DNA from 2 places in the Oceanobacter sp. 4_MG-2023 genome. Region 2 is predicted to be linked to the other one. Evidence: riboswitches for the same ligand, from Rfam matches in the RefSeq annotation. Region 2 holds a riboswitch; the other holds the start of a gene.

Region 1 (6,133 bases), on a different contig from region 2:
GAACGTATTGCCATTCAATTGCCAAATATTTTGCAGTACCCCATTGTGGTTTTTGGTGCCATGCGGGCAGGGCTGGTGGTTGTGAACACCAATCCACTCTACACCGAGCGGGAAATGGAGCACCAGTTCAACGACTCTGGAGCCAAGGCGCTGGTGGTGCTGGCTAATATGGCCGACAAGGCCGAAAAGATACTCAGTGATACGGGGATCCAGCACGTTATTGTCACGGAGGTGGCCGATTTGCATCCAGGGTTAAAACGGATGCTGATCAATGGCATGGTGAAGTACGTCAAGAAACAGGTGCCGGACTATCATTTGCCCGGTGCGGTGACATTGCGGGCGGCCCTGGCGAAAGGTGCAAAGCGCCCTTGTCAGCCGTATCCGTCTGCCGGCAATGATGTGGCGGTGCTGCAATACACCGGCGGTACCACCGGGGTGGCCAAAGGTGCGATGCTGACGCACCGAAACCTGATCGCCAATATGTTGCAGTGTCATGGCTTGTTTGTGATGGCATTGGATGAAGGGGTGGAGAGGGTGGTAGCACCGCTACCGCTGTACCATATTTACGCCTTTACGGTGCATTGTATGGTGCTGCTTGAAACCGGGAACTGTTCTTTGCTGATTCCTAACCCCAGAGATATTCCAGGGTTTGTCAAAACCCTGCAGCAGCACCGGTTTTCAGCGTTTGTGGGCTTGAATACCCTGTTTGTGGCCATGTGTAATCAGGAAAAATTCCGGCAACTGGATTTTTCTGGCCTTAAATTGACGATCTCCGGTGGCATGGCGTTGACCACAACCGCTGCCGAACAATGGAAAAAAGTCACCGGTAATGATATTGCCGAGGGTTACGGCATGACAGAAACGTCACCGGTAGTGTCGTTTAATCCGCCAGGACATATCCAGCTGGGCAGTATTGGTATGCCGGTGTCGAGTACCCTCTGCATCACCGTGGATGATGATGGCCATGAGTTGCCGTTGGGAGAACGGGGCGAGTTGTGCGTTAAAGGGCCACAGGTCATGAAAGGCTACTGGAAACGGGAAGTGGCGACCGATGAGGCATTTTTGCCAGGGACTGATGGTTTGCCTGCCCGCGAATGGCTGCGCACTGGGGATATTGCCGTGATCCAGGATGATGGCTATATGCGTATTGTGGATCGCAAGAAAGACATGATTATTGTCTCCGGCTTTAATGTGTATCCGAACGAGGTTGAAGATGTTATTGCCGATCACCCCGAGGTGATGGAAGTGGCTGCTATTGGTGTGCCGGATCTGAAAAGCTCAGAAGCCGTCAAGGTCTTTGTTGTGGTGAAGTCTGAACTCAGTGAGGCGGATTTGCGCCACTGGTGCAAAGAGCGTCTGACCAATTACAAGGTACCTAAATATGTGGAATTCCGTACTGAATTACCAAAAACCAATGTTGGTAAAATACTCCGGCGTGAGCTGAGAGCAGAAGAGCTTGCCCAGTCCCGCTGAATAAGGTACTCGGCTGGTATGATGGCTAACTAAAAAAGCGGATAAGGGAGAAACCCTTATCCGCTTTTTTATGCGGGTCTGAGCCGCGATGGAGGCTTCAGAACGGCTGGCTCAGGACTGGTCCGGGCGTTCTTCCCCAACAATAATCGCTTCATACTGGCTGGTGATCTTATCCAGCTTTACCAGTAATGTTTCAGTCACTTCCTGAATATGTGGCACATCCTTACGCTTGTCGGCACTGTCCTGAAACAGTTTGAACGTCGCTTTGGATGCCATCCAGAAGGATGCAGCGGCTTCCAGCGATGCCGCCAGTTGTGGCGTGGTCAGACGGGAATGCATCAACTCACGCAGGGTGTGATCAAACAGCGCAATGGTGGCGTCGAGATCGTAATGGATCCAGTCGTTGTCATAGCCCCAGTAAATAGCCACACAGTTTCTGGCAATTCGCTGGGATAGCATACGCTGTCTGCCTGCGAGGTAGGCCATTTTGGCGATGTTATCGCCTTCATGTTCTGCCTTGCTGCGGGCAATATCATCACAGAGGGCGAGCAAGCGGTCATTATCTTGCATCAGGTTGCCAACCAGATTGAGGTCTGGCTGTGCCAGAATCTGGGGTTGGTGGATATCCCAAATGGCCTGCGTGTTGGCCAACAGCTTCTGCATCGCTTCGTCGTGATCTTCTTTTTTCAGTTGTTCCAGGCGCTGGTTAAACAGCATGACGCTCACATCGCGCTGGCTGTGGGCCGAACGAGTACTCACCCCTGCGCCAAGCATCAGATGATCTTTCATCATCCTCTGGCTAAGCATGATCAGACTGCCTGTTATAGCCACAACACTATTGGCTCTGTTAGCGGTGTAGTTGTTCTTTTTAGGTCGTTTGATCCAGAAAAACCAGATCAACACAACAATGAAGATCAGAAGCATTTGAATTCCTCCGCGAATTCTCTTCATGTGCCGTTTGGTCTTGACTACCAGGAGGGCTGGCGTTTGCCAACCTGGAGAAATAACAGTCAGGTGGTTTGATTGCTCTACAATGCAGCAAAAAATGATCTTATCGAAGGCCTGAGTCAATGAATGATTTCATCTGAGGTCATTTCGAACGTTAACTTTTTTTGTGGCCTGCCTTCTATCGCAACATGGCGGTATAGGTCTGATTTTTTGTCTATTACATGACCGACCCTGGTGCAAAATATCACTTTACATCAGGATGAGTAGGCCTGGATTGTTACATGCACCTGAGACGCTGGAATATCCCTGTTGTTTCTCAGGATGGATGTAATGCCTTGTTTTACATATCTTTACTGTATTTTGATACTTGTTGTGTCTCTTGTTGGGCAATGGATTTCTTGTCAGAAACCACCTTGCCAGCGGCGATGTATCGATGCCCAAAAGAACCTTTGCTGCTTACAAGGATAGTGGAATTATTCACCAGTCGGCTTAATTTTGCACGAAATGAGTGCTGGGTCTGATTTTGTAATTATCTTTGGGTGATGTGGTATTTTTCTGCTACCAGTAGCTGTAAAGAAGCTTCAACTGTTTGTTTTTTAATTAAAACTTAATAATTTTTATATGTTTTTGTCATATTTTCAGGTTTTTCCGGCTGTTTTATACAGCATCGAAATTAACAGAGTAAGAATTATAATAAGAATAAGACGCCTTTTTGGTTGGTGTTGTCTCGATGTGGGTGTTTTCTGTTGCTGTACTGAGAAGGCAGGGAAATCCTGCCGTGATTGGCGCGGACTGTTTGTGGCGAAGCAAGGCGGGATGACCGGTTGCGTCATGAAATGTCAGTGTTGACTGCTGTGAGGCGATGTGACGCGCATCGCCATAATGAGCGGTAACGCTGTGGCAGGTGATGACAGGTGATGCTGCAAGTGGATGGTAACTGGCTGAACCCCTGAATCGATTCGCTATCGTATGGTTTTTGCTTTGCTGATATAGTCCGGCGCTATCAAACAGGTGTTGGGCTGCTCTGGCGGCTTAACGTAATTGGGAATCCGGTGTGAGTCCGGAACTGTACCCGCAACTGTAATTCTGTGGCCGTGATGGGCCAGGAAAAGTCAGATACCTCCCTGGAATGGTTCTCTGCCCTGTCTCGACTAACGTCGTGCACGGGTGAATGAATGATTCAGTCTCTTGAATTTTGTTCGTGCGGGAAGACACGAACCATCTCCTTTCCCTGTGGATGCACATGTCGGCACGGTGTTGATGGTCTTGCTTCGTACGGCTTACTTTTGTCGGATATCTCCATGGTTGGTTGTTCCGGTCTGGCGGTCAATAAGCTGGTGCTCACGATTGATCAACAGCCGATTCTGAAACAGATCTCTTTTGCGTTAAAGCGTGGCTCGGTACTGGGCGTGCTGGGCCCTAACGGGGCGGGCAAAACCAGTTTGCTGCTGGCGTTGTCCGGTCAGTTGTCTGGCGCCGGTACTGTGTGCTGGCGTGACCAATTGGTCGCGGATTACCGCTTGAGTCAACGGGCGCGGCGGATTGCTGTTGTGCATCAGCTTAATGATACGGTGTTTGCGCTCAGCCTGCGGCAAATGGTACGCATGGGATTATTGCCGCATCAGTCCTGGTTGGGGCGACAGACCCAGGAGGACGACCAATGTATCGAACAAGCGTTAGATCGTGTTGGTCTGGCGACAAAAGCCGATCAGGTGTTTGCCTCTTTGTCTGGTGGTGAACAGCAGCGCGGCTTGATTGCCCGGGCACTGGTGCAACGGGCAGAACTGATTGTGCTCGATGAACCGGTCAATCATCTGGATGTGTATTACCAGCACGATGTGCTGGCTTTGCTGGGGCAATTGGCTCGGGATAACGGCCTGACCGTGGTGATGAGTTTGCACGATCTTAATCTGTCGGCACATTACTGCGACCAGTTGTTGTTATTGGATCATGGCGAACAAGTGGCTTATGGCACACCGTCGCAGGTATTGGAGCCTGAGCGTTTGCAGCAGGTATTTCGTTTGCCTTGTGCGGTACGTCACGATGCCGGAGCGTTGCGGGTCGATTTTTCACCACCAGCACCGATGGCTCAGACCGTCGCACCGACGGAGCAGGATCAAGCCATATGAGATATCGCTGGATAATCCTGATCGCGGTGGCGTTGTTGTCGCCGTTGGCGGCGTTGTTTTTTGGGTCTGCCGACCTGCCTTTTAATACCGTTTGGCGTTGTCTCGCCGGTTTGCCGGTCGATCCTCTGGACCAATTGATCTTTACTGACCTGCGGTTGCCGCGGGTTGCTGCAGGCATATTGGTTGGTGCTGGATTGGCCATTGCCGGTGCCTCATTACAGAACGTAACCCGTAACGGCCTTGCCGATCCTTATCTGTTTGGTGTAGTCGCCGGTGCCGGCTTGGGGGCCAGTGTGGTCACCGTGTTGATGGGTACGATGCTGTCACAGCAGCCGTTGCTGGCCTGGCTGCTGGGTTGGTTGCCGGTCGGCACGGCCTTGCCGTTGGCCGCGTTTGGTGGTGCCTTGTTTGCGGTGATGCTGGTTCAGGTTCTGGCTATTACTTCGTTCGCCCGCAGTTCCGAGCAGTTGTTGTTGGGCGGGGTGGCGATTTCGTTGATGCTGGGTTCACTCACCCATTTTATTCTGTTTATCGGTGAGCCTTTTGCTGCCAACAAGGTGCTGTTCTGGCTGATGGGCAGCCTGGGGCGGGTTGAAAGCAGTCAATTATGGCTGTTGTTCCCTGTGGTGTTGGTCAGCAGTGGTGTACTGCTGCTGCTTGGGCGTCATTTTGATGCCATGTTGCTGGGGGATGACAACGCTCGCACGCTGGGAGTGGATGCCGTACGCCTACGGGCGCTGGCACTGGTGATCTGTGCTGCCTTGACCGCTGCAGTCGTGGCGTATTGTGGTGGTATCGGTTTTGTTGGCCTGATGATTCCCCATATTGTGCGACGCTGGCTGGGCGTTACGACCCGAACGCTGATCGCAGGCTGTTTGTTGCTCGGCAGTACCTTTCTGGTTTGGGTGGATGTGATTGCCCGTTCGGCAGTTGCCAGCCAAGAAATTCCCATCGGTATTATTACCTCTGCTTTGGGCAGCGTCTTTTTTCTGTTGGTTATGCGTCAGCGGCTGGCCTGATCAGAGCTGACTGGAGTTTCGTTTATTTATGCATACGGTTTCTTTTGATATTCCAGCACTCGGACAGGCTGGTCAGGCGCAGATACAACAACGGATTGATCAGAAAACCAAACCTCCGGGGGCGTTGGGGGCGTTGGAAGTACTGGCCGCCCAACTGGCCCAGATCCAACAACTGGATGGCGGCGACGAGGAAATCCGGATCACCCGGCCAACCATGCTGGTGTTTGCTGCTGACCATGGTATTGCTCGTCATCCCGTCAGTATTGCCCCTCAGGCTGTCACCAGACAAATGGTGCTGAATTTTCTGGCTGGTGGGGCGGCTATCAACTGCTTTTGTCAATCCAGTGATATGGCCTTGCAAGTGATTGATGCCGGAGTGATTCAGCCGCTGGACGCTGATCATCGGTCACTGTTACGGCGTCGGGTTGGCCCGGGTAGTGCCGATTTTTCGGCCCAGCCAGCCATGACGGCAGAGCAGTACCAGCGCGCGTTATACCTGGGTGCAGACGTGGCCCGCGAGGTGATTGCCCAAGGCAGTAATGTGCTGGGGCTGGGTGAGATGGG
Region 2 (6,133 bases):
ATCCAGCACCAGCAGGCCAGGCTGGGTAGCGTTGGTGATACCGACCCACAGGCGCTGGTTTTCATCCAGGGTGATATCGCCGAGGGTATAGCTGTCTTCCGGGTCGCTGACGTTGCTGGCCATCAGGCTGTTGATATCAATGGTAACCGGGTCGCTGCTGCTGTTGGGGCTGATTTCATACAGGTAGCTGGCAACAGTGCTCCATCCGGCTTCAACATTGATATTGACGTAGGCCTTGTCTTCGCTGACAACGGTGATGTCTTTGACATGGTAGTACTGTGCCGGTGAGGCGCTGGTGTCGTTCAAATCGGCGAAGGTGGTGCCATCGATGATATTGCTGATCGCATAGGTGGTGGTATCGATGACATCGACGCCGCCGCTATTGTCGTCGTAGTCACCACGGGCAGCGATATACAGCTGGCCATTAAGCAGTTCCATGCTGGTGGGGTTGGTCACGGTCAGAGGAATGCCTTTCAGGCCATCGGTGCTGGTGTCGGTATCAATTTCAATAAGGGTGTCGAGGTCGTACACCACGACGTAGGCGGTGTTGTTGCCGTCATAGCCATAACGCTGGGTCAGAACAAACAGTTGGTTGTTGTCGATGGCGGCATCGACCATCCCCGGTGTGGTGCTGTAACCGCTGACGCTGTAATCGGACAAGTCGATGGTATCGACCTTGAAGTCGTCTTCGCTGCTGGCGGTGGTGTCGACTTTCCAGGCTGTTTCCGCGCCGTAGCGCATCAGCCAGCCGTATTGGTCGTCCTGATGTACCAGGGTATAGACGTTGGCGCTGCTGTCGCCATCATCATTGGTGGTGTAGGTCCATTCCGGGCTGCTGAGGCTGGCGGTGGCGTCGTAGCGGCTGATGGTATCGACGTAATATTGGCCAATCCGGTATAGCCAGTTGGCTTCGCTGGTGATGGTGTAGTTGGTGTTGGTGTCGCTGAATAATTGTTGCTGGACGCTGCGGTCGCCGGTGATATTGCCGATGGCAACATGGCCACTGCTGTAGTCGGCAGCGGTGGTTTGTACCGCATAGGCTCCTTCTGCAATGGGTTGGGCGTCGTCGTCGTCACCGGCGCAGCCACTCAGTATCAGGGTCGCAGAGAGAAGCAGTCCGGCGGTGCTGAACGGGGACAAACAGGTGCGGGATAATGTTGTTGGGTGATCAGGCAGACGGTTAGGCATAACAAAATTCCTTGGGTGTCGTTTGGCAAACTTGTTGGTTGCTGGTGATATGAATATTCAAAGCGAGTAGCTCAGGTACAGTGTCCATTCCCGGCCACGAGCCGGGCGCCCACTGAAGTCGTTAAAACTGTGATTAAACAGGTTGTTAATCCGCAGGCCAGCGTGGGTCGGCAGTAGTGACGGTCTGGATGGCACTGGCCATTGGTAGCCGTAATGGATGTTCCAGAGGCGACGTTGATCCCCGGGTACGCTGTTGTAGCGGTCGAGGTAGAGGTCGTCAGCCAGCTCGGCATGGAGATCGATACTGTGGTGCCGGGTGGTCATGGAGGATTGCCAGAGTAATCCGGCAATCAGCCGCAGGTGATAGATGCCGGGCAAGTATTTGTTATCAAAGCCAACGATATCGCTGCTGCTCTGGCTTTGGTAATGGCTGCCTGCCAGCTGCAATTGCCACATCCCCAGGCTCTCTGTTGCGGGTGCTGCGGTCACAGGGCGGTTGAGCTGACTGTGCAGCTGCCATTCCAGCCCGGCCATGGTGGCATCACTGGTATTTTCATAGCGACCAGCCCCGGTTGAGGGGTCATACACGGCGACGATGGCGTTTTCCAGTTGGCGGTGGAACAGGTTGAGGCTGAGCTGCTGGGGGCGTTGTTGCCAGTCTCCGCTCCAGCTGATGTTTAACGACAGTGTTTGGCTTTGCTCTGGTTGAAGGTCGTCGTTGCCCCGGGTCAGGCCGCGGTTGCCGAAGCGTTCATACAAACTGGGTATTCTGAGTGCCTGTTTCCAGCTTAGTTGCAGCTGGCCGTTGCCGGTATCGCTGAGCCAGTATTGTTTCAGGCTGACCAACCCGGAGGTCCAGGACTGCTGCTGATGGGTGTTGTCGCTGTCGCTGCTATCGGTAGCGCTGGTTTGCAACAGGCTGTTTTGCTGGTGGTGGCTGCTACTGAGACTGAACTGGCGTGTACTGTCGCTGTTTTGCCATTGTGCCCGACCACTCAGTTGTACTTGCCGCAGCCAGGAATATTGGTCGCAGCGGCTGCTGAGGGAGTCACAATCACCGCTGTCGCTGTCAATCAGGTAGCGGCTGCGATAGCTCTGCTGGCTTATCTTGATACTGCTGCCCAAATCCCAGGCGTGCCATTGTACCTGGCTGCCAAGTTTGGCCTCGCTGTGTTGGTAGCGATAACGGTTGTTGCTGTCGACATAACCGAATACTGCGGTTGGATCGTAAAATGCCTGACGGTTCAGCGAGTGCCAGAGTTGCCAGTGCTGACGAAAATCTTGTCCCCAGTTGCCCGACAGTTGTACGCCCAGTTGCTTGCTGTCCAGTCGGGAGCGGTTACTCGAGGAGTTGCGATAATACTGTGGCAGTTGTTTGGATTCATCTTGCCAGTACAGGCTGGCAAACAGGCCGGGTTGCTGATGTTTCAGTGTCAGGCGGTCGCGACGATAGGCGGCATTGTTGAGTGCTTGTTGTTGTCCGGCTGGTTGGCTGGTGTCTTCCGGGCTGCTCACCGGGTAGCGGTAATTGTTGTCGCTTTGTTGGTGGTCGATCAATAAATCTGTAGTGCTGTGAGGCTGAGTCCGTAACGGTTGTTGCAGATTCAGGGTCGCCGTACCGTAGCTGCCAGCCGCGGCGGATAGTTGGGTGGGCCTGCTGCTGGTATTGGATGGGCTGCGACGGGTCACGATGTTGATGGTACCGCCGATCGCTTCATCACTGATCAGGCCATTGTCGTCGGCATCGCTGCCGCTGGTCAGGACATCGACTCGCTCAATGGAAGCCAGCGGGATGGCATTAAGATCGTACTGGCCGTATTGACCTGTGGTTACGTCAACGCCATCGATCAGTAAGCGGGTTTGTTTGGCATCAGCTCCTTGCATGGAAATCAGTACCGGGTCGCCCAGCCCCCCCAGGGATTGCACCTGCAGGCCGTTGATACGGCTTAGAAATTCCCCCAGGTTCTGATAACCAGCCGCCAGGGCTTGCTGATCGTAGAGTCGGTAGCTGGTGTCTGCGGCGGGTTCTTGATGGCCATAGACAACCAGCTCATCATCGGCGACCGGCGTATCGTCTGTATCATCGTTGTGTGCCGGGGTTACCGAATCGGCAAAACTGGCAGGCGCGGACAATAACAGGCTCAACATCAGGCTCGACAGCAATGATGGTGTCCTTGCCTGTTGGAGGTGGCAAGACAACGGCTTGCGAAAGGCATAACACCAGAAGGGCAAACGTAATGTCATGGAAGTCCTGAGTACCGGGTCAGAATATAACGGCAAGAGCAGGGGGAGCAGACCAGGCAAGCAATCATTGCTTCCGAAGATGGCGGAAGACATCGCCGGGGCGGCGATTGGCGATTGGCACAAATCCCTCCCGCTGCCCTCCGCAACGTCGGTTGATAAAAACAGGCCGGTATCCGGGCTGACGACCTGAGCAGATGCTGCTCGTTCATAACGCCTTCCCACCGGTGCCTGCTGGCTGGCTCGGCAGTGGCTGGTGTCCTGTATGGGCAGGAACCTGTTATTGAATGGGTCGATCACCGTTGCGGGGGCAGCGCCGGTTTATGTTTTTACATCACCGGTCTTCCCGTTTAACCCGAGGCTGAATGATTCAGCCCATGGGCACCTGATTCTGGGCGCAGAGTAGCGGTGGTAATAGCAGGCGTCAAGAATTGCAAAGTAAAATCGTCGAGTCCGGCGCCGTCTGTGGCTGTGGTTTGCCTGTAAGCAGGGAAGGGCGTCCCTAGGTGGGGAGGCCGCTGCGGATATTAAGCTGATCCATTAATGCCCGGGTTAAGGGCAAATCGATTTTTGCCGCGCTGGCCTGGGCCAAGAGATAGCCACAAATATGATCCAGCTCGGTTGGGCGGTTGGCCAGTACGTCTTGCAGGCTGGATGAGCGGTTATCCGCCGTCGATAGGGCAATCTGTGTTACCCGCTCTGGCAGTTGATCTGGTAATGGCCAGCCTTGATGTTGATACAGCTGTTCTATTTCGATGGCCAACGAGTGTAACGGCGCACGGTATTCAGGGTTGCTGATTAATGCGCCATTGAGGCAGCGGTAGCAGGCGGTCAGGGGATTGATCACTGCGTTAATTGCCAGCTTTTGTCGTTGCCGTGTAAGAATATCCGAGACAACCTGGGTATGAGGCAAGTGGCTGGTGATCTGTCGCGGTAATCCATTTGCCTGTGCCGAAGGCAGACCAATCCAGACATCACCCAGTCCGGCATATATGACGCTGTTGTTTTCCAGGCGGTAAGCGCCGTCGGTGGAGATGCCGTGCCAGAGCTCGCAGCTCTGCCCTTGTTCTTTGAGCCAGTGAGCGACTTGTTCATGCTGGCCCATACCGTTTTGTAGCAGCAAAATGCGGTCAACCTGATGCAGTTTGCTGGCATAAGGTAACAGGGCATCCAGGGTGTCACCGGCTTTGGTGGTGATCATCAGCCAGTCCAGCCGCTGATGGTTCCATGGTGGCAGTGACAGGGTCAGGGTCTCTGGCCATTCAGGATGACTCGCACGAATATCTGGCCCGTATTGCAGGGTACGTTCCAACGGCGGGGTGGCCATTGTCGGGGATTGTGGTGAGCGGCCAAGCACATAAAGACGGTGCTGACGCCAGTAGCTGGCCATGACGGTGCCAATGGCACCCAGGCCAAGCAGGCCGATGGATAATGTCATGGCAGGATTATAAGTCGCTTGATGAGCTGGAGCCAGAGCGGGCGGATGACTTTTGCTTTTCAGTGCTGACAGAGGTATACAGTCCGGCTTATTGCCATGCTTATGACTGTATATATTTATTGACAGGTTATTGACAGGAGAAGCCCAATGCCATCGTTTGATGTCGTTTCCGAAGTGGATAAACACGAAGCCCAGAATGCCGTTGATCAGGCCAATCGGGAATTGTCCACTCGGTTTGATTTTAAAGGGGTTAATGCCAGCTTTGAGTTAAAAGATTTTGCTGTCACCTTGACGGCTAATGAGGAATTCCAGATCGAGCAGATGAAACCCATGCTGGAAAGCTCTTTGATCAAGCGCAAGATCAAGGTCAGTTGTCTGGAATATGGCGATCTGGCCGGTGCAGGCAAGCAGGTCAAAATGATCGCAACCTTGCGTCAGGGTATCGACAAGGACCTGGCTCGTAAAATGGTCAAGATTGTCAAAGACAGCAAATTAAAAGTGCAGGCATCGATTCAGGGAGAGATGGTGCGGGTACAAGGTAAGGCGCGAGATGATTTGCAAGCGGTGATGGCGCTGTTTCGTAATGACGATTCCATCGAGATGCCGCTGGCGTTCAAGAATTTCAAAGACTGATGTCTGACCGTAAGGTAACGGATCACTCTTCTGTTCAATCCAGCCTGGATTCTGCCACGACTTCGACGTCTTTTTTCGGCTGGTGGCGTGATGCCCGGAAAATTTACACCCGTAAGCCGGTACTGGCGATTGCCTTGTTGGGTTTTGGTGCCGGGCTGCCATTTTTGTTGGTGTTTTCGACCCTGACAGCCTGGTTGCGGGATGCGGAAGTGGAGCGCACGACCATCGGCTTTTTTGCCTGGATCGGTATGACCTACTCGATCAAGGTATTCTGGGCACCGGTCGTGGATCGCGTCAGTATCCCCTTGCTGAGCCGTTGGCTTGGGCAGCGACGCAGCTGGATTCTGGTTGGGCAGGCAGGGATTGCCAGCGGTTTGTTGTGGATGAGCCTGCTCGACCCGCATACGGATTTATGGTGGATTGCGGCCTCTGCTCTCCTGGTGGCGTTTGCCTCTTCGACCCAGGATGTGGCGCTGGATGCGTACCGGATTGAAGCGGTTGACGATGAGTATCAGGGTGCCATGTCGGCCAGTTATATTTTTGGCTATCGGGTGGCCTTGCTGTTTTCCGGAGCCGGAGCCTTGTATTTGGCGGACTGGTACAGCTGGAGCTGGTCTTATATCGGTATGGCAG

Evidence for each region. A riboswitch is a leader RNA that binds a small molecule or an ion and turns the genes downstream of it on or off. The one in region 2 is predicted to bind cobalamin.
Region 1: linked by a shared signal. The riboswitch ahead of Q8W24_RS10830 (ABC transporter ATP-binding protein) and the one ahead of Q8W24_RS11970 (TonB-dependent receptor) in region 2 are both predicted to bind cobalamin.

The regions. Positions count from the first base shown of each region.
Region 1 covers NZ_JAUYVV010000013.1:72,094-78,226, reverse strand. Annotated here, with positions in the region: gene Q8W24_RS10840 (AMP-binding protein) at 1-1,473, shown strand, start outside; gene Q8W24_RS10835 (type IV pili methyl-accepting chemotaxis transducer N-terminal domain-containing protein) at 1,585-2,397, opposite strand; cobalamin riboswitch at 3,414-3,564, shown strand; gene Q8W24_RS10830 (ABC transporter ATP-binding protein) at 3,723-4,550, shown strand; gene Q8W24_RS10825 (iron ABC transporter permease) at 4,547-5,569, shown strand; gene cobT (nicotinate-nucleotide--dimethylbenzimidazole phosphoribosyltransferase) at 5,598-6,133, shown strand, end outside.
Region 2 covers NZ_JAUYVV010000016.1:35,289-41,421, reverse strand. Annotated here, with positions in the region: gene Q8W24_RS11975 (hypothetical protein) at 1-1,188, opposite strand, end outside; gene Q8W24_RS11970 (TonB-dependent receptor) at 1,246-3,432, opposite strand; cobalamin riboswitch at 3,579-3,833, opposite strand; gene Q8W24_RS11965 (ketopantoate reductase family protein) at 3,932-4,867, opposite strand; gene Q8W24_RS11960 (YajQ family cyclic di-GMP-binding protein) at 5,015-5,500, shown strand; gene Q8W24_RS11955 (AmpG family muropeptide MFS transporter) at 5,500-6,133, shown strand, end outside.